Regions from separate parts of the Paenibacillus sp. WC2504 genome, predicted to be linked through region 3. Evidence: riboswitches for the same ligand, from Rfam matches in the RefSeq annotation. Region 3 holds a riboswitch; each other region holds the start of a gene.
The links. Region 3 has a riboswitch for cyclic di-AMP ahead of ACUN27_RS03295 (APC family permease). Riboswitches for the same ligand answer to the same signal wherever they lie in the genome.
Positions count from the first base shown of each region.

Region 1: another riboswitch for cyclic di-AMP. It lies ahead of ACUN27_RS33885 (C40 family peptidase); the one in region 3 lies ahead of ACUN27_RS03295 (APC family permease).
Region 2: another riboswitch for cyclic di-AMP. It lies ahead of ACUN27_RS02720 (hypothetical protein); the one in region 3 lies ahead of ACUN27_RS03295 (APC family permease).

Region 1 is NZ_JBQZFH010000001.1:7,430,635-7,437,729, reverse strand. Features, by position in the region: gene ACUN27_RS33915 (AIM24 family protein) at 1-533, shown strand, start outside; tRNA gene ACUN27_RS33910 (tRNA-Gly) at 635-709, shown strand; tRNA gene ACUN27_RS33905 (tRNA-Arg) at 718-794, shown strand; tRNA gene ACUN27_RS33900 (tRNA-Pro) at 818-891, shown strand; tRNA gene ACUN27_RS33895 (tRNA-Gly) at 899-969, shown strand; gene ACUN27_RS33890 (aldo/keto reductase) at 1,231-2,163, shown strand; cyclic di-AMP (ydaO/yuaA leader) riboswitch at 2,307-2,456, shown strand; gene ACUN27_RS33885 (C40 family peptidase) at 2,458-3,363, shown strand; gene ACUN27_RS33880 (hypothetical protein) at 3,532-4,191, shown strand; gene ACUN27_RS33875 (glycosyltransferase) at 4,269-5,450, opposite strand; gene yyaC (spore protease YyaC) at 5,553-6,086, shown strand; gene ACUN27_RS33865 (ABC transporter ATP-binding protein) at 6,117-7,095, shown strand, end outside.
Region 2 is NZ_JBQZFH010000001.1:561,627-568,721, forward strand. Features, by position in the region: gene ACUN27_RS02705 (AraC family transcriptional regulator) at 1-607, opposite strand, end outside; gene ACUN27_RS02710 (APC family permease) at 759-2,585, shown strand; gene ACUN27_RS02715 (hypothetical protein) at 2,655-3,176, opposite strand; cyclic di-AMP (ydaO/yuaA leader) riboswitch at 3,462-3,630, shown strand; gene ACUN27_RS02720 (hypothetical protein) at 3,754-4,170, shown strand; gene ACUN27_RS02725 (hypothetical protein) at 4,198-4,701, shown strand; gene ACUN27_RS02730 (potassium-transporting ATPase subunit F) at 4,858-4,935, shown strand; gene kdpA (potassium-transporting ATPase subunit KdpA) at 4,984-6,654, shown strand; gene kdpB (potassium-transporting ATPase subunit KdpB) at 6,685-7,095, shown strand, end outside.
Region 3 is NZ_JBQZFH010000001.1:703,330-710,424, reverse strand. Features, by position in the region: gene ACUN27_RS03315 (hypothetical protein) at 1-994, opposite strand, end outside; gene ACUN27_RS03310 (hypothetical protein) at 1,181-1,396, shown strand; gene ACUN27_RS03305 (polysaccharide deacetylase family protein) at 1,434-2,384, opposite strand; gene ACUN27_RS03300 (YqkE family protein) at 2,381-2,641, opposite strand; gene ACUN27_RS03295 (APC family permease) at 2,698-4,533, opposite strand; cyclic di-AMP (ydaO/yuaA leader) riboswitch at 4,631-4,791, opposite strand; gene ACUN27_RS03290 (NAD(P)/FAD-dependent oxidoreductase) at 4,977-6,206, opposite strand; gene ACUN27_RS03285 (EcsC family protein) at 6,774-7,095, opposite strand, start outside.

The DNA.
Region 1 (7,095 bases), 6.7 Mb from region 3:
AAAAACGTCTGATTCAGTCGCGCGTGTATGGTCCTGCTCAGCTCATGCTAGGCTTGCCAGAAGGCTACAGTATGTCTGTGGTGCCTATTGGCGATGAGGATGATCTTTTGTACGAGTTTCGGCATGTTCTGTTTTATACCAGCGGTGTCAGCTTTACTTCTCACTTACAAAATGTTAAAAATACGCTGATCACGCAAGATCTCGTGAAAATGCAGTTTAAGGGGCCGGGAAAGCTGGGACTTTTGACCGCTGGTCCGTTGTATCAGATGGCTTTGGATCCGAAGCAGCCTTTATATGTGGATATTCATTGTCTAATTGCGTATCCTCGGAATGCAGTACTGCGTCTTTGTGTATATGGCAATACATTAGCGAGCCAGCATATGAATTATCATTGGGAGATGACAGGGCAAGGGCATGTGCTGCTGCAGCCATGCAAGCCGGATCGTAAGTTGGATGAGCATATGAAAAATGATAGCTTATTGCGGCGAATTGCAAGGGAAGTTCTGCCTTTTGGTGGTATTTTTATAAAATAAGCGATTGGTAACAAAAAACATTTGCATTTGTTCTGAAATCCTGATATATTATTCCTTGTCGCCTCTGAGAAAGAAATCAAGTGACAAGCAACACATACCGTGCGGAAGTGGCTCAGCGGTAGAGCATCGCCTTGCCAAGGCGAGGGTCGCGGGTTCGATCCCCGTCTTCCGCTCCATATTTTAAGCGCCCTTAGCTCAGCTGGATAGAGTATTTGACTACGAATCAAAAGGTCGGGAGTTCGAATCTCTCAGGGCGCGCCATTTTAATTAAGTTATAAGCGTTTCGGGATGTAGCTCAGCTTGGTAGAGCACCTGCTTTGGGAGCAGGGGGTCGCATGTTCAAATCGTGTCATCCCGATATTTACGCGGGTGTAGTTCAATGGTAGAACTTCAGCCTTCCAAGCTGGTAGCGTGGGTTCGATTCCCATCACCCGCTTCAAACAAGAGATCACCTTGGGGTGATCTTTTTGTTTTGTGCGGGTAAGGGAAGAGAACCCACTAGGGGTTCGACCGTCCTTGAAGACAGCTTGAGTAATCCCGAGTAGGACGCGCAGAGACACGATACAGCTATGGGGACCATCCTAACGAAATGCCCGAGCCCGCACGTTTCTTGGCAAAAGTAGATGAAAGCGGTATACTTATTTTGTTAACGTGTGCATTATCGTGAGACTATATCAATGAAATGAGGTCGGCGACTATGAAAGCGAAAAAGCTTGGACATGCAGGTTTTGACATCTCAAACATAACTTTTGGCTGTTGGGAGCTTGGAGGCGGCCCCTGGGAGTTCACGAACGACCAAAATAATATCGAGCTCATCCGTAAAGCGTTCGAGCTGGGCATCACAACGTTTGATACAGCTGAAGGCTACGGCAATGGACACTCGGAAGAGATCGTCGGCGCTGCTTTGGCGGATATACGTAAGCAATGCATCATTACGACGAAGGTGAGTCGAAGCAATCTAGCTCCTCAAGACGTAAGGAGATCGGCAGAAAACAGTTTGAAACGTTTGAAGACTGATTACATAGATGTTTATTACATTCACTGGCCAAGTTTTGAGATCCCGGTGCAGCATACGCTTGGTGAATTTGTGAAGCTGAAAGAAGAAGGCTTGATTCGGGCTATCGGCGTTTCGAATTTCTCTTTGGAGCAGCTGAAAGAAGCGGTAAACTATGCGCAAATCGATGTGATTCAGCCGGAATACAGTTTGCTGCACAGAGCTATCGAGCCAGAGATTTTGCCATTCTGCCAGAAACATAACGTTGGTGTAATGAGCTACAGCTCGATCGCCAAGGGGATACTGACAGGCGCGTTCCATCTTCATGGCAGGACGCTGAAAGAGGGAGACTTCCGCAAGGAGAGAAGGCTGTTCCTACCGGAGCATCTGGAGGCGGAGAAAGAGCTTTTAGCTGTCATGAAAGAAATGGCGGATGCCAAGGACGCTAACGTAACACAGATCGCAATTGCTTGGCTGCTGCACCAGGAAGCACTTACTTCGGCTATTATAGGGACACAGGATGAGCATCATCTTGAAAATAATATCAAAGCGGCCTCATTGTCATTATCCGATTCAGAGGTAGCAACTTTGAACACAGTCAGTGATCGTGTGCTATCCGTAATTGGCTACTCCTAATCGCAAGCAAAACCACCCTATTGGGTGGTTTTTTTTGTCTATTATCCCGTGTATTCCGTACGCAATATGCGACAAAATCTATTGGTAAAACTTACCGTTTCGCAAAGCTTGTACCTACCAATTAAACTATGCTAGTCTAACATAGACAAAAAATGCCGAATCTTGGAGCATCGCAAGCTCTGGTACGGGGGACTTCTTTATTTGGGGTGAATGAGCGCTGCTAGCTGAGCGTACTAGGGAAAACCTCTTCCCGAACCCGTCAACTAACCTCGGAGGCGTCAAGGAGGCAAGGTTTTGAAATCTTTTTCTTCACGTCTTATTTGTTCATGCGCACTATTATGCGCCGCAGTACCGATGTTTACAGCACACTCCGCTCAGGCTGCATCCACGCCTACGGACAGCCCTGTCAAGGTGCAAGTCAATGATGAGCTGCTGAAGTTTCCGGAAGTTCAGCCTTATATTGATAACAAGGGCATCATGCAAGTTCCACTCCGAGTGCTATCTGAGAAGCTGGGCTATCAGGTGAGCTGGGAGAAGCAAGAGGACCAAATCGAGGTCACACTGGTTAACAAACAGCAGTCCATCTTACTTATTACAGAGCAGCAACAAGCGCTTGTGAACAGTAAGAAGATCAGTTTGGAAAGCAGTCCAACCGTGTACCAAGGGAATACATATGTTCCACTGCGTTTCATCACGGAAACCTTCGGTTCGCCAATTGAATGGAATGAAGCCAATCAGATTGCGATTGTGGATGTGGATGGAAAATCACACAAGCCAGCCTGGATTGCGCCGCCACCACCACCAGCACCTAAGGTTGTAGCCGCGGCCGCTCCCGTTGTTCCGTCAGTGAGTGAGCAAATTATTCAGACGGCAAACTCCTATATGGGCGTGCCTTATGTATGGGGTGGGACGACGCCGAGAGGATTTGATTGCTCCGGTTTTGTGCGATTCTTGTTTCAAGCGAAGGGGATCGATTTGCCCCGTACGTCAGCGGAGATGCACAGTGAAGCAGGTACGAAAGTGACGGATTTGAAAGCCGGAGATTTGGTATTTTTTGCTTCAAAAACAGTGAATCACGTAGGCATTTATCTTGGCAACGATCAATTCATTTCAGCGACTACATCCAGAGGCGTGGCTGTGGATAGCCTTTCGAGCGCTTATTGGAGCGCAAGGTATGTCGGAGCGAGAAGAGTTCTGTAAGGATAGGACTATCGAACACTTGTTTCTATGTTCTTTCGAATGAAAGGCATAGAAGGCAGGTGTTTTTTTTCGTTCGCACAATCATGCGATTTTTATCGAAATTTTATGGTTTTTAGCCTATAATGAAGAAATGTTTGGAAGAAAGAAAGAGCAGGTGAACACGAGCGCATGCAATTAAGTGTCTGGAAGAGTTGGTTTCATAAAAAGAGACATTCGAGTGTAGCAGATAGCATGTATACCGTGGATAAGGGACCTGCAATGCCAGATGAGGTCAGGGAAGTTATTCAGCAGTTTTTCCGTACATACAATCATTTCAAAGGGGCCAGAAGCCTGCAAACGGATACGTTTATCAAAGAAGTATTTTATGCAACGAAGCAGGATCCGAGAGACCAGCGAACAGTTGAAGAAATGGAAGCCTATATTCAACACAAGAATGTGCTGCGATTGCGCTTGAAATCTTATGTAGTCGATGAGTATCTTAGTCTAGGCGAAAAAATATGTATGATTGGTGTTACGAGGGAATTTAGCAACAATCACAAGAATCGCGTCTTGTATTTTCTCATTAAAGAAAACGATTCCTGGAAGTTTCACCATATCGCAAGGTCGCATCATGGCACCATTTTAGATAAATTTCAAATTAAAGAACAAACAGGTTTCGTCGTAGGCAACGATAAAGCCGCGCTCCTGTTCCTTACACACTCCAGTTCGTTAGATGCCTCCACGTTTATTACGGGAGATTATGTGCATGCGGAGGGGTATTTGGAAGTGGAACAAGAGTCGAGCAGCCATTTGTATTATAGGGTTGTGCGAATGAATCGTGTTCACTAGAACGATAAGATGATGCCACAAACCGTGAGGGTAAGCTTTGCTCTATCGAGTAACGCTTATTTGGCGTTTGTCCAAGGTTACCTTTTACTTCTTTTAAGTTCACGAAGCGAATAAAAAGTGCCTCTCCAGTAAATGCCGCCTTGTTTCCAAGTAAGCCAAACGGAGCGAACGATTGTATAAACAAGCAGTGAAGCGCTGACCGGAAGCAGATAGGCCGTATCACCTCTAAGACTCATTAATCGGGACATTAGCTTGCGATAGAGCCAGATTTGCAGGATAACCGCAACCGCATAGACGGCTCCGCGCCAATCCCAGAGGAAGAGGAGGCCAAGCCAGGGGCATATAAAAAAGCCGATCTGTCCCAAACAAGCTAGCAATGCGACCATATAGCTGTAACGAAAGCCGGAAAACAGGTTTTTTTCCAGTCCAATTACCGCATCTTTGAGCGAACGGTACCATTCCACTTGAAGCAGGTGTTTGGCAGACAGCACTCTTTGGCGATAACCTGCTCTTTTGAGGAAGATACCTAACTGTAGATCATCGTCAGGTCGTAAAGCGATCGCTTTATGCATGCCAATCGCTTCGTAGGCGCTCCGGCTTACCATATTAAAGGCTCCGATACCGATGCCCGGTCCTTTCGCGTTGTCGATATTCGCACGCCAAGGTCGAACGAACAAAGAAAATGAGAACAGAAAGAAATGGACGAATCCTTTGAGTAAAGCGCCTCTCGCAAACATATTGGGGGTCAGCGTGAGATGGTGCACATCCTGTTCCTTCATATAGGTGACTGCGTCGGTTATCGTACCGGGAGCGAAAAGAATATCCGCATCTGTAAAAAGCAAATACTGCCCTCTAGCCTGGAGATACCCTTGGTATAGCGCATGGTTTTTGCCAAGCCAACCATCCGGCAGATGCGTGATGTGAATGATTTGCAGTTTGGTACGGATGTCCTGCTTACCTTCCGACCACTTGCGCAGTTCCTCCAACCGGACACCGGTAGCATCCCGAGATCGATCATTCACGGCAATGATCTCGAGGCGCGGGTAATTTTGGGAAAGCAGATGCTTGACGGTTTCGCGGATTGTCGTTTCCTCTTCTTTGGCTGCGATGATGACGGATACGAGCGGTGGCTTGTCCGAGAAAGGAGTGAGCGGAGACTTAGGCAGCGTTCGCAGGTTGGGCAAACCTTTTAACACATCCACAGTGACGTATAACCAATACAGGAGGGTCAGAAGAGCGATGATGCCTAGAGTGGACACAGGATACCTCCTTATGGAAGAATAGAAGTTGATCGCATTATATCATTCATCCTTAGTAGGGGGAAATTTTTGCTGGAAGCTTGTAAGAGGAGGTAATGATGGATGGGGGAAACGTTGGACAAAAGGGAGCAATTTTGGAAAAAAATGAATGGCGAGCAGTTGGCTTCCTTTCTTGCAACCATTGGAAAATCGTCTGAGTTGGAGCCAAGCGCGCTCTTTTTTGTATGTATCGGGACGGATCGATCAAGCGGCGATGCTTTGGGCCCGTTAGTAGGCAGCAAGCTCGTTCAGTTTGGATATCCTCATGTTATAGGGACGTTGGAAGCACCTTGCGATGCCAGTAATATCGCGGCGCGTCTGCAGGAAATCCCGCAGGGCCATGTCGTTATTGCGATAGATGCTTGTTTGGGTCAAAAGCTATCGGTTGGCATGTACCAAGTATCGAATCAGCCCCTGGCGCCAGGGAAGTCGGTTGGCAAAGATTTACCGCAGGTTGGCGATTATACAATTGCCGCTATTGTTAATGTGGATGGCCCTAGGCAGTATAACATTTTGCAAACGACGTCGCTTTACAGGGTTATGAATATGGCGGATGAAGTGGTGAAAGCGATTCGGCATGCATTTCCCCTTGCATAGACAGTTAAAGTAACAGAATGGAGGATGAAAATGGCACCAGGCGATATGAGGCGTCTATCCGATAGGGACCGGCCTAAAGCGAAATTGAAGGATGTGTCGGTTAAAAGAATTCTGTCCTTATTCCGAGGATACTGGGGACAACTGTTAGGCATTATCGGATTGGCGCTGCTTGCAGCTGTGGTCGGATTAATCCCCCCTTTGGTCATGAAGGAGATCATTGACCAGGCGATTCCGCAAGGAAGTATGAAGCTGCTGGCCGAGATGGCAATGCTCATGCTGCTGCTTCCAGTCCTGAGCGGTGTGCTGGGCGTATGGCAAAATCACCTCAATACCAAAGTAACGCAAGGGGTTATCCGGGATTTGGGGCTGTCTTTGTTTCAAAATTTGCAGCGCCAGTCGATGGCGTTCTACACGGATGCCAGATCGGGCGAAATCGTACAGCGGATTACGGGAGATGTCCAAGCTGTTCAAGGGGTGGTAACCTCCCTTGTGGTTTCTTCCATCACCCAGCTTGTCATCGTTGCGACAACGATTGGAATTTTGTTTGCCCTGGATTGGAAATTGGCCATTATCGCTGTGCTGATTCTTCCTCTTTTCATGATGCCGGTTAAAAAGGTTTCCAAGCTGCGCAAGGCGCTTCGCATCGAAACACAAAAGGTGAGGTCCGATATTACCTCGCAGCTGAGTGAAAACTTCGGTATCTCCGGCGCTTTGTTGACCCGTATTTTTGGCAGGGAGCGGCAGCAGGAGGCTGAATTCAAGGCGATGAACCAGAAGGTAATGGATCTGGAGCTGCGGCTCAATCTGGTCGGCCGATGGTTCGGGATGGCGACGAGCACGCTCGGGCCGCTCGGTACAGCCATTATTTACTTGTATGGCGGGTACTCGGTTATTTCCGGCACCATGTCACTTGGGGCGATTGTTGCTTTCTCGGCCTATCTCGGCAGACTGTATATGCCTGTAGGCACACTACTGAACCTACAGGTAGAAGTTGGGACGGCGCTGGGCG
Region 2 (7,095 bases), 140 kb from region 3:
CATGAGCTAAATGCAGTAAGCTTTCTTGATATTTCGGGTGAAGGGTGCGGTCAGTCTCCGCTTGATGACGGATCAGCAGCGTGAGCATTTGGAGCATCAGCCCCTTGGAGACCATTTCGAAGCCTTGTTTCTGCTCGGTCATTTCATGAATGGTCGCTTCCATCAGCGAAACGACAGCTGGCGGTAGCGAGATGGAGTAACCGTACGGAAACAGAGGTGCCCCGTCGATATAAGGCATCGCGCAAAAACAATCCATGAGAGGATGGCTTTCATCCACGACAATATCCCCTTGCTTCACGCGCAGGTCGCTAAAGAAATCAAAGTGAATCCCCAATAGATGAACATGCGGCGCTGTTAATACTTCAATGGTGTGATACACATTGGCAGGTATAAGCAGCAGCCTCCCCGCAGGAATCAACATCGACTTTCCTGATAAAGTGGCCTGCAGCTCGCCTTGTATGACATAGAGAAACTGAAAGTCGTAAATGCGCCGCGCCCATTTGAATTGAGGCGTTCTTTGGTGCAATTGAGCCCAATGGACGCTGGGCGCCAAATCACGATAGGTGGTATGCCGAATCGGGGAGATGCCTGTCAATGTCATCACCATCCAATGGATAGACTGGGTAGTCACTCGGTACCATTTTATCACATCGCTTGTTCGACTTTTGTAGAAACTTGGCAGTATGATTTGTGGTTCTTATTCTAACTTAGGGGGTAATTTAAGGGAGGATGAACTCAAAACATTTGGCGGTGGTATGATGTTTTCTGCATTGAAAAGGTTACTCATTGGTCAGCCTTTGAAATCAGCCGAGTTAGGGGAGCAAAAGCTGAACAAAACAAAGGCGTTAGCGATCCTGTCGTCTGACGCGCTATCATCAGTCGCATACGGACCTGAACAGATACTGATTGTGCTTATCACCATAAGCACCGCGGCTCTTTGGTACTCGATACCGATCGGCGTGGGTGTGCTCATTCTATTATTGGCTCTCATTTTGTCTTATCGGCAAATTATTTTCGCCTATCCCCATGGGGGCGGGGCCTATGTCGTTTCGAAGGAAAATTTGGGTGTAAACGCCGGCCTTCTCGCAGGAGGCTCCTTGCTGGTGGATTACATCCTAACCGTAGCGGTCAGCATCTCAGCGGGGACAGACGCAATTACTTCTGCCTTCCCGTCGCTCCACCCCTACAATGTGAATATTGCTATTCTGCTCGTTGTCGCCATCACGATTCTGAATCTCAGAGGGATCACTGAATCTGCCTCCATCTTGGCCTATCCCGTCTACTTATTTATTTTGGCGCTGATTATATTAATCTGTGTAGGCTTGTATAAAGGGGTGACTGGCACAGTTACACCTGAGATGCATGCTCCTATAGGAACGCCGGTTGCCGGGATTACTTTGTTCTTGTTATTGAAAGCTTTCGCATCGGGCAGCTCGGCCTTAACAGGTGTGGAAGCAATCTCCAATGCCATTCCGAACTTCAAAGACCCGGGACCGAAGAATGCCTCCAAAACCTTAGCGGCCATGGGATTGCTGCTTGCCATTCTGTTCTCCGGCATCGTGTATTTGGCTTATGCCTATGGCATTGCGCCTAAAGCGGAGGAAACCGTCGTCTCGCAGATCGCCTCTCAAACCTTTGGGAGAAATTACATGTACTACTTCATTCAAGGCACGACAGCGCTGATCCTTGTGCTTGCCGCGAATACCGGGTATTCGGCCTTTCCTTTGCTCGCCGTTAATTTGGCCAGGGACAAATATATCGCTAGAATGTTCACGATCCGAGGGGATCGATTAGGGTATTCGAACGGGATTATATTTCTGGCGATTATGTCGATCATTCTGATTATTGCGTTTAAAGGCAGAACGGAGCATCTTATTCCGCTGTATGCTGTGGGTGTGTTTATTCCCTTTACACTTGCGCAAACAGGGATGCTCGTCAAATGGGTGCGCGAAAAGCCCAAAGGCTGGATCGTTAAACTAACGATCAATTTGATTGGCGCTTTGATTAGCTTTACCGTCATGCTGATCTTTTTTATCACGAAGCTGGGGCAGGTATGGCCGGTGTTTATCTTCCTCCCCTTGATTGTTTATACGTTCCATAAAATCAAAAAGCACTACGAGGCCGTGAGTGAGCAGCTGCGGATCACGACGTGTGAGCCTTCTATCCCGATCAAGGGGAATGTGATGATCGTGCCTGTCGCAGGAATTACCCATGTCGTGGAAAATTCCATGAATTACGCGAAATCGTTAGCGCCAGATCAGATTATTGCGGTGTATGTGGCCTTTGATCGGGAGGCAGAGAAGCAGTTCCAAGAAAAATGGGAGTGTTGGCAGCCGGATGTGCGGTTAGTCACCCTGCACTCCCACTATCGGAGCATTATTCAACCGTTGACGAAGTTCATCGATACTGTGGAGCATAAGGCGAACGAGTCGAATTTCCGGGTAACCGTCTTAATTCCGCAGTTTATTCCCAAACGAAACTGGCAGCACATTCTCCATAATCAGTCCAGCTTACTGATCCGCGCGTTTCTGCTGTACAGGCGGGATCTCATCGTGACGACGGTGCCGTATCATTTGAAAAAGTAGCTGACCATAAACGTACAGAAATCGGCAGTAAAACGCCATTTCTGTACGTTTTTTGTATGTCAGGCTTTCCTACATCGTAGGACTCTCCGTTTTGATTCTTTTCCCAAGGTGGTGCTCTCTTTGCACCCTTCGAATGAACGCTTGAAGTTCCTGCTCGGTTTCACACACGGCCGCGTGCTCTAACCAAAGGAAAAACCTTTTTTTCGATATGGCTGAAGCATGCAGAGGAAAGGTATTTCTTGATTTGACAACATACAAGCCAGAGGGAACATTCTTCCAAGGTGCTGTGAAATTCATGCGAATTGACAGCCTTGATCGCTTCTCCCAGTCTTGCTCCTTTTGTTTATTTCGTATGGATCTGTACATGTTCATGATCACGTAATGCTCCGAGATTTCGGTCAAATTGGCATATCCGGCTCGTTGCGCTTTTTGAATAATGTCTGATTTCTCCTTAGAGAACCAGTACCCGACAATAACAGGGAAACGGTTAGCCTCTTCTAACCATAAGACGCCGAACCACTCGTAAGTTAAGGGGATCGGATTTAACATTTCGGGGATTAACCCTAAATAATAACGGGGAGCGGAAGCCATCGTTATTTCTCCTTTGCACGTAAGACCTGACAGCAATAATGTGTGTGTTCTGCTCCTCAATTGTAAGGCTGAGAGGAATAAAAATGGGGTAAAGAAAAGCGGGGTAACCCATAAAAAAACGATAAAAATGGCGTAAATGGAAGAAAAACGAAGCTTGAATAACGAGAATTCATGCTTTAATTGTTTGAAAGCGCATCCACTCGTCTATATGGCAAAAAGAAGGTCGCGGTACGTTTTACAAGGCGGATCTCCGAGGCGTAAGATTCAGAGCATCAACTTCACAACAAGTTGATAACGCTGAGTCCCCACAAGGGGAACGGGGGAACCAATAGAGGACGGATGCAGATCAACGTCTTCGCGGGGTGAATCCAAGGCAAGCTCCGGCTTGCCAAGGTAGGGCGCTTCCAAGCCCGAATCCGACAGCTAACCTCGTAAGCGAATTGGGAGAGAGCCAACGTTCTATGTGCTAATTACAGCTTGCTTGTTATACCAAGCTGCCAAGAAGCCCGAGAGCAGGGAGTCTCTGCTCGCAGGCTTCTTTTTGTTGTCCAAAAAAATGAGGAGAGTGAATCTACACATGGTTCCCGAATGCAAGATTACCCGAATTGAATGCTATCGCTTTGATGATGAATTATCCGATAAACTGCTGCCCGGACATGGCCGCGACTGCCATTGCGGCATCCTTTCCATCTCAACAAGCTTGGGAACAAGCGGTTTAGGAGATTATGAAATTCCTTGCGGCAATCTAAAGGGAGATTTCGTTCAATGGGCTGTTGTCTTTCAGAAACTCAAAGGGCTTTCCCTTGAGGACGGTTTGCAGTATGTCCGTCAGAAGAAAGAGGCATGGGGAGAAGTAAGGACTCATGTGATCGAGTCGGCATTAACTGACTTGTCAGATAAGCTTCAACATAAATCTATAGGCAACAAAGAGTTGGATGTTCTATCGAATCGTTCATATATCTTTGACCATTCAGAGGCCTATGTCTCTTTCTAAGCATGCGCATTTTTATGTTTTTTTTATATGCACGCTAAGGATTCTTTACCTCATTTTTATACAGTTCGGCGTTACAATGAGTCAGAAAAGGAAGCGATGAAAGTCATGCAAAGCGATTTGCTGCTAATAGCTGCGCCAACCAAGGCAGGCGAGGACTTTATGAAACAAATCAGGTTGGCTGGGTTTCCTTATGTTGCATTAACGAACAACAAGATGGAAAAACTCAAGCTAGAAGGGCAGGGAGTAAAAAAGATCATCCAGGTGGATACATCATTACCGGGTTCACCCCATATCCCCGATTATCCGATCGGGAGCATTATTCTGTTCGAAGAAAGCTTGACGTTATGCTGCCGCTATATTCAGATATGCCGCAGTTGGACTTCAGGGCCGATGTATGTGATTACCCAAAGTGTAAATCCCCGATTGATTTATAAAGGGTTAGGCGCTGACTACGTTATTTATTCTAAAAATGGTGATGTGAAGTTTCTTCTATCATCTCTATTACAAACAAATAAATTAGGTTCTGTCTGATCTGGAGGAGGTGCGCGATGTACAACGATGTAACAATGGTCTTATTAATGGCATTAACCTTTCTGGGATTTTGGGGATTTATGAAATTTTGCGAAAAAGCGTAAGCTGATGCTTTCGATGCGAGTTTTTGAATGAAAACTTATAGGAGGCAACCAAATGATTGTGATTGGACTAATTGCGCTAGCGATCATGGTTTATCTCGGTTTTGTTTTAGTGAAGCCGGAGAAATTTTAATGGATAAATTAGAACTTATGTAAAGCAGGGGGAGAACCTACTATGGGTATGGGATTGTTGCAAGTAGTCATCACACTGGTGATTATCATGCTTTTGGTGAAGCCGGTGGGCAGCTACTTGGTGAAAGTGTTCGGTTATGAAAAGAGTGGTCTGGATCGTGTGTTCGGCCCCTTCGAGCGTATGTCCTATCGCCTAATGGGTGTTAAAGAAGACGAAGCGATGGGATGGAAGAAGTACTTAGGAGCTGTATTAATCGTCAACTTTGTCATGATGATCCTCATGTACGCCGTATTTCGGCTTCAAAGTTTTCTGCCGTTTAATCCCGATGGGATTGGCAACGTATCTCCAACAATCGCTTTTAATACTACGATTTCCTTTATTACAAATACGAACTGGCAAGCTTACAGTGGTGAAAACACGCTTTCCTATTTCTCTCAGATGGTAGCCATTACGTTCCCGATGTTTACATCGGCGGCAACCGGATTCGCCGTAGCGGTAGCTTTTATCCGCGGATTAGTGGGTCGTCAAGATAACCTCGGAAACTTCTACGTGGATATGACTAGAGCGATTACTCGCGTCTTTCTGCCGCTTAGCTTCATTGTCGCTTTAATTTTAGTTTTTCAAGGCGTCCCGCAAACCTTGCTGGGAGCTGTTCAAGCGACAACGATTGAAGGGGCTGAACAAACGATTACTCGCGGTTTAGTGGCTTCCTTGGAATCGATTAAGCATATCGGTACCAACGGTGGCGGATGGTTCGGAACGAATGCTGCGCATCCTTTTGAAAATCCAACGCCGTTTACCAACATGATCCATATTATTTGTATGATGCTTCTGCCGACTTCGCTCGTATACGCATTCGGATTAATGATTAAGAACAAGAAACAAGGTTGGACCGTCTTCGCGGCCATGGGAATCATCTTCTTGGTCATGCTGGCGACGGTGTTCTACGCAGAGTATAAAGGCATATCTACTGTGGATGCGATGGGCGTTCATGGGAATATGGAAGGCAAGGAAGTTCGATTCGGATTATCTGAAACAGCGCTTTTCACAACTGTTACGACAGCAGCTACAACAGGCTCTGTTAATGCGATGCATGAATCGCTTACACCGCTAGGAAGCATTGTTCCTTTTGCGGAGATGATGTTAAATAACGTATTTGGAGGCAAAGGGGTCGGCTTATTAAACGGACTGCTTTATCTCATCTTGTCTGTATTCATTTGTGGACTGATGGTTGGACGTACGCCAGAATTTATGGGCAAAAAGATTGAAGGCAAAGAAGTGAAACTGGCTGCGATCGCGATTCTGACGCATCCGCTCATCATTTTAGCACCGACGGCTTGGGCGTTGATTCGTCCTGAATCGGTCACGTCCATAGCGAATCAAGGGATGCATGGCCTTTCTGAAGTTCTGTATGCTTTCACCTCCGGTGCAGCCAATAACGGATCTGCCTTTGGCGGTTTGAGCGCTGGAACGAACTTTTATGCGATGAGCATTGGTCTTGTCATGCTGGTTGGACGATATATTTCCATTATCGCCATGTTAGCAATAGCAGGCTCACTTGCTACTAAGCGTGTTGTGCCCGTTACAACAGGTACACTTCGGACGAATACGCCTTTATTTATGGGGATTTTGATCATGATTATTTTAGTTATCGGTGCTCTAACGTTTTTCCCGGCGCTTGCATTGGGACCGATTGCTGAACATTTGGCAGCGCGTTAAGGATAGACGTAATAGAGAGGGAGGATTTACATGGCAGTGGAACGTAAAAAAACATTAACAAAAGAAATTGTCAATCAAGCTATTGTGGATTCATTTAAGAAATTAAATCCATGGGTAATGATTAAAAATCCGGTCATGTTCGTCGTAGAAGTAGGTACCGTCATTACCTTTCTATTATCACTTGCACCTGACCTATTTGGCTCGACGGAAGTAGGCAGGGCTTATAATATCGCGGTCTTTCTGATTCTGCTCTTTACTCTGCTTTTCGCGAACTTTGCGGAAGCACTGGCAGAAGGGCGCGGCAAGGCGCAGGCTGACTCTCTACGGAAAACGAAGTCCGATACGAAAGCTCGTCTGGTTCAAAAGGATGGCTCCTACAAGGAAGTGTCTTCTACTACACTCCGTAAAGGCGATATCGTTCGTATTGAAATCGGTGAGATC
Region 3 (7,095 bases):
CGAGATAAAAGAACGCGGCGATTGGAATCACGGGACCGAAGACTTTGAACCCGAAGACGAAGCCTTCGATGAGGTAGGAAGTCGTTTGCTCCAGCCCTTTGCTGCGATGAGCCAGCAGCGTAACGCCGATGAGAATGAACACGGCGGTTCCACCGACAAGCGCGGTCGCGTCCCCACCTTGCAGATTAAGGACGAACATCGCAATCACATCTAAAGCGAAGAGTACAGGGATGATAACCGCGAGTGTTTTTCTCATTTTTGAAGACATACTGGACTTGGCATCTTGCTCGGAGGAGAGCAGCGAATCCTTGTCCCCGTTACCGCTCGTCACAAGACCGTCGCGCCATGTCCCATTTTTGATATCCCGCCGCATCATCCAGAACGCAGTTACCGTTGTCACAAGCCCCATGACAATAACAAGCGGCACACTTGCCTCCATCACCGCGGTTACCGGCAACCCGGCGGCATCCGCTGTTAATTTGGGCGCCCCTTGAATAATGTAGTCCCCTGACAGCGCGATCCCGTGTCCGAACAAGTTCATCGCCATAGCTGCACCTAATGCAGGTAAACCCACACGTACCGCCACAGGCAGCAATACCGCCCCTATGAGTGCAACACCTGGAGACGGCCAGAAGAACCAGGAAGTTACCATCATGATAATCCCGATGCCCCAGAAAGCAAGCGCCGGCGTCCTTAGAAAATGAGTTAATGGAGCAACCATCGTTTCATTGATGCCCGTGCGAATCAGCACACGGCTCATCGCTACGATGATCGAGATAATCATAATCGTTCCCATCAACTCTTTGGTTGCATAAATAAAGCTGTTGAACACCCCGGATACTGAACCGCTTAGGGTTTCCGTTGCCAGCAAGCCCAGCGCAAAAATCCCAACCACACAAATCATCGTGGTGTCTCTGCGTTTAATTAAAAACGTAAGAATAAAACCAATAAATACTAGATATACCCAATGAATCGGTAGTAATTGAATGTCCATCGGGATCACGCATCCTCTCTGCCTATGCAGCATTTGGGAGTCCATTTCGTCAATGACAAGGAATAGACTCTTTGGTGCTACATTCTATGCCGGGCGAAGAGTAGGCGTTCGTGGAGAACGGGAGATTGTTGGCGCGTTGTGGTACAATTGAAGAACTATTTTATACATGCAAGGAGAATGCTGAGTATGGCCGGTAACCAACGATTAGTGACGGATTCCGATTTTCAGGAAGCTGTGGAAAAAGGCGTTTTTGTCCGTGTTTTCAAAGACGATCATATTGTCGATTCGAATGCGATCGTCCTTCGTTTCAGCGAAACAACCGTGGTTTTGCAATCGCGTGTTGCTGATTTAGCTTACTATGATCGGAATGAGTGCGAGTTTTTTGAGATGAAAAAAAGGTGATGAACAGCGCAGATTAACGATAGGAAGTCCATCTATTTCACTCTACGGGATAGGCTGACAGATGAACAAATCGAAAGCCCGCCTTCTGCATAACAGGTATCGCCTTCATGACACCTTCAGCCGTGTCTTTCTCCGGATGGTTCATATGCGCCAAAATGATGGAACCGCTCCGGGCCTTAGTAAGCGCATGGTAGACCTGCTCCGTGTTAAATGTAGCTCCAGCGTCGCCAAGTACGTTATAGCCCGCCAACTGAAAACCCAGGTCGTGGGCAATGTCAACGGCGATATCGTCGTAGAAGGCCGTGCCTGAGCGGAAAAATAGCGGCCGCCTACCCGTCCGCTTCTCGATTTCATCGGCGTTCTCCGTTACTTCGCGAATCACATTGCTTACATCTTTGGTTCCTGCGATGCCATATGCGGCTCTGCCATTCACAGAGAGCGGCCGATGCTCGGTCCCATGGTTTTCGATTTCAAACAGCGGGTTCGCCGCCAGCTTGGCAAAAATGTCCGGATTCGCGGCAAGCCATCTCGCATTAACAAACAAGGTCGCCGGAATTTGCTCCTTGATCAAATAATCGATTAACTTCTCATCGTAACCGCTGCCTTCTTTGCCGCCGCAAGCGTCAAAGGTCAGGGCGATCACCTTATCCTGCGTCACCAGATGTGTCCGCACGCCGGGGATGTTCTCGCCCCATTTTGCCGGAACTGCCTTATGATAGCGTTCCACTAAGGTCTGGGCAAGCGAAGGCAACTTTGCAGGTAAGAGTGGTGCGTCAGTTGGCGCTGATATGTCTGTCGGTATTACTTTCGAAGTGGGCACCGGAGTGACGGCGCCTTGCACAACCGGCGCTGCAGATACAACAGAATCCGGCCTTCCCGACACAGCCGGTTCGTCCGCAAGCTTCATCGGCCCTCTCTCCACCCCACAACCTGTAAGCGCTATCAACGCACCCGAAAGAAAAAGGAAGCACACCAAGCGCTTCCTCATTTGTGTTTTCTCCAATCCAGCTTGCTCTTCTCGAGCAAGTGGCCGAAATCATTCTCCAGCCGTTTCTCCTCCGCCTTGCGCGCAGCCTCTGCTTCAGCTCTGGCAGCCTCTTTGCGAGCCTGCTCCTCAGCTTTCATCGCATCAGCCTGAGCCTTCAGCCCCGCTACGATATCAGGGCGCAGCAAATCTTTGAGTGTCGCAGGTTTATCTTGCGCGCTAGGTTCAGCGGTAGTGTTTGACCATTTCTTTTTTGCCATAAAAGGTTCACCTCTGTTCCATTTCTACATCCGGTTTACCCCTTTATTGTACACCTCTACTCATGCAAATGATAGGGCACCGTCGCAACGACGATATCTTTATCGGCTTGCAGCTTCGAGCGAATACGTGCGGCAGACTGGTTGTGGAGCAGGCGGTGCCACCATTTTTTCGGCATGAACTGGGGCAGGATCACCATGATCGATTGCTTTTCCGAAACATGGGTATCGACTCTTTCAATAAACTCAGCCAGCGGCTTCAAAATGGTCCGATAACGGGATTTGAACACGACAAGCCGAACGCCCGGATCCCACTTATCCCACTTCTCCTGCATCGCTTCTTCATCCTCATCCGAAAACGAGACGTAGAAAGCAATGACATTGGGAGATAAAGATTTGGCATAGTTCAAAGACTGCGCTACAACGCGGTGAATGCCCGCAACAGGTACAATGATTACAGGTTCCTTCACGCATACGCGTTCTTGTGTGATATCAATGCGCAGTTGTTTGGCTACATCATCATAGTGATTGCTGATTTTGGTTATTCCCCAAAGCAATAGCGGCGTCACAATAATAACAATCCAAGCGCCTTCACTAAATTTGGTGATACAGAAAATAATAAGAACGGCAAGGGAAACGATTCCCCCTAACCCATTAATAACGAACTTGCCGATCCAGCCAGCCGGACGTTCTCTGAACCATTTGCGGACCAAACCGCTTTGGGCAAGGGTAAAAGATAAAAAGACGCCAATCGCATAAAGTGGAATAAGTGCATCGGTTTTTCCTTTGAAAATGACGAGCAAGATACTTGCCAAAACACCTAACGTTACGATCCCGTAGTGAAACGACAACCGATCTCCCCGATACGAGAACATGCGCGGAAAGTTTTTATCCTGAGCCATAATGGATGCCAAAATAGGAAATCCGTTGAAGCTCGTATTCGCAGCCAATACTAGAATCAGCATGGTGCCAATCTGTGTGGCATAATACATGACGCCACGGCCAAACGCTTGCTCCGTAACCATCGACAAGACCGAAGTATGTCCATGCGGGTCAGGTGCAATTCCATAACCCAAGCTCAGCAAGGTGACGCCCCCGAAGACAATCGCCAATAGTGTACCAAGCGAAGCCAGGGTTCTCTTGGCATTCTTGACAGATGGCGTACGGAAATGCGGCACCGCATCGGATATCGCCTCAATCCCTGTCACGGCCGAGCAGCCGGATGAAAAGGCTTTTAGAATAACAAACAAAGTCAATGAGCTCGTCATCGAGCTGGGAACAACTTGGAATTCATGCATATTCATGGATCCTGTCAGCATATCGAAGATCCCTTTGCCGATCAGCAGTAAAATACACAGGATAAAAAAGTACGTTGGAATCGCGAACACCGTTCCGGATTCAGAAGTGCCCCGCAAATTCAGCCAAACCATCAACCAGACAAGCACTAAGGCTATGGGGACAATATAAGGCACTGTAACCGGGAATGCCGACGTTATCGCCTGCACGCCTGCTGAAATCGAAACCGCAACGGTTAACGTGTAATCAATCAGCAGTGAAACTCCGGTGAGCCTTCCCGACATCATGCCCAAATTTTCCTTGGCCACCATGTAAGCTCCGCCGCCCATTGGATAGGCCTCAATCACTTGGCGATAACTTAAAACAAGAAGCATGATTAAAGCAATAATCGAGATTGCAATCGGCAATGAGAAAGCAAAAGCAGCAACCCCAACAGTTGCAAGCTCTAGCAAAATTTGCTCCGTGCCATAGGCTACCGAAGACAGGGCATCTGAAGACAGGATGGGCAGAGCCTTCCATACCTGCATTTTCTCAGATTCCAGCTCCGCTGATTTCAGCGGTTTGCCGAATACAATCTTTTTCAATGAGTCACTTGTCATGCTGTGAAATTCCTCCAAATAACCTAGTTTTCAGCTTGATTTCCCTTTTTTAGGCGCAAAAAAACACAAGGATAGACCTTGTGCTTAGCCACATGTTCTCCTTTCTCACGACCGCTTACGAGGTTAGCTGACGGGTTCGGGCTGCGAGAAATCTGCCCTAAAGGTAGCTGCCGCATGCGACAAGACACACCTTACTCACCCCGTTGAAACCTATGGTTCCCCCGCTTTTCTAATTAGAAAATTAAGCGAAATATTCAACTGTTAACGTACGAGTTGATACTACTCTCTTATTGGCTCATAGTAAAGGAGAGAATAATCTTAAAAAAGATTATTCCCTCCCCGCATTCATTTGATAATCCGCTTACAATGATGTAATCCTTTCAGTATCTCTGTTTTACTAGCTTATTGTCTGATTCATTAGATTTTCGGGTATTTCAGCAAAATTAATTTCTCACATGACGCTTCCTTGTGGCTTGTTTTTGCTTAAAAATCATCTTTTTGAAGATGAGTGGGATACCGCCAATGAGAAATAAATAGCGGGCATCGATTATTTTTTTGAGGAATGCGGCCAGCCTGCCTTTCACTTTTTTGACCTTCAGGATACCAATTGCTTCTCCGCGACCAAGCGAGGCGACCGTGCCTTTGTAATCGTAGGCAAAAGGTCGTAATGGCTTTCCACTCAGTGAATAGTATAAATTTTTTGCCGTATTACAACCTTGTTGGACGGCGATTTGGGCATTGGCGGGGTATGGCGTGCCTTCCGGGCTCATGACAATCGAGCAATCACCCGTAATAAAAACATCGGGAAACTGCAAGGAACGCAAGTAGTCATCCACTTTGACCCTGCCGCGTTGGACGTGGAAGCCCGCATCTTGCAGCAAGGAATTCCCACGAACACCTCCCGACCAAATGACCGTGCCGGCAGGTATGAATTGGCCGTCTCCCAACAGCACGCCGCCGGGCTCGCATGCCTTGATGGCGGTAGATAATTTATATTGAACCCCTTTGCGGCGCATCACGTCCATGCCGTATTCCACGAGGTCATTCGGCAATCCTGGCGGCAAAGCAGTAGGCGATGCTTCGATATTGATGATCTGAACAAGGGAAGGATCGACGTCAAACATGTGGCAAAGATCAGGAATTCGGTCAGCCAGCTCCCCAACAAACTCCGTGCCTGTAAAACCAGCGCCTCCAACAACGATTGTCAAATATTCCTTATGCTTGGAATCCAATTTATATTTAGCGAACATATACTGTGTATGCTGACGAATGAAGCGAACACTGTTAATGCTGTTAATTGTCATCGCATACTCGCGCAATCCCGGAATGCCGAAGGTTTCCGTCTCACTCCCAAGCCCCACGACCAAGTAGTCGTAGGTGAGGACTTCGTCCGTCAGAACCACCTTTTTTTCCTCAGGTACGATCTGCTGAACCGTTGCTTTGATAAAATGAATTTTCCGCTCATCGATCAGATCCTTAATTGCTACACGCGCATTCTCATGATGATCAGTGCCGGCTGCCGGCATATGCAGATGTGTCGTCATGTAGTGATAGTCGTGTTTGTTCACCAGCGTGACCGCCACTTCATCTGCTTTGATCAGCTTCTGCAGCCTTATTGCCGTTACAAGCCCACCGTACCCAGCTCCCAGAATAACCACCTTCGGTCTACTCATCTGAATCCTCTCCTCCGATTACATCATCTTTTTTCTCTACCATCGTTGGTGAAAAAGATCGACCAAACCATCCAGGGTTGTCATGTGAAAAAAATCACATACTCGTTCAGGGCGTACACATGGTTTGGCTCATCATTAGTATATGTGCCTCTTTCCTAAAAATCACTGGAACATTGCCTAGCTTGGTCAAAAAAGGCTGTGTGGTATGGGGGGCGGGTGCAGCGGCATAAGTGCGCGGGGCGAGGGGATGCGGGACGTAGGGCGAGAGCGCGTGGCGGGCACGTGGCGGACCAAGACATTGAACGGCGTGGCGAGCGCGTGGAGGGGCTAAGGAGTTGGACCGCGGGCTGGCGATGCCTCGCCTCTTCTCATTGGATAAATTCCAATGAGAACTCCTTTTTGAGGCCGGATTTCCGCGTTCCGTTGGATGAAATCCAACGAAGCACGCCGCAACAGCCCACAGGATGCCAATTTCCCCCTACCTATTGGATTTCATCCAACCAAACCAGCATTTTAGCAAGGAAATTCGCACTTTCATTGGATTTTCTCCAACGGGAATCCACCCGTTCACTGCTCACCCTCAGCCTCCAACCTGGTTTTATCCTCTAACCGACGCAAGCGAAAGCTGTTCATGCCCGCCACGCCCAACTCTTCCAGCAGGCCAAAATTCGCCCATGCGCCTACGACAGCTCCAATGCCGGGGACAAGCTGCAGCATTTTACGGAAATCAATAGTGTCCCGATATTCCTGCTGCAACTGCTGCCAATCCACTTGATCCATATAGGCGTCAGACGGCGGAAAGCCGCTTGCGACCTCGTGCCAATTCTTGATCGTGTCTAATAGAGCAGGTTTTTTCGCTGGACTAGAGAACGCGATTTGAAACACATAC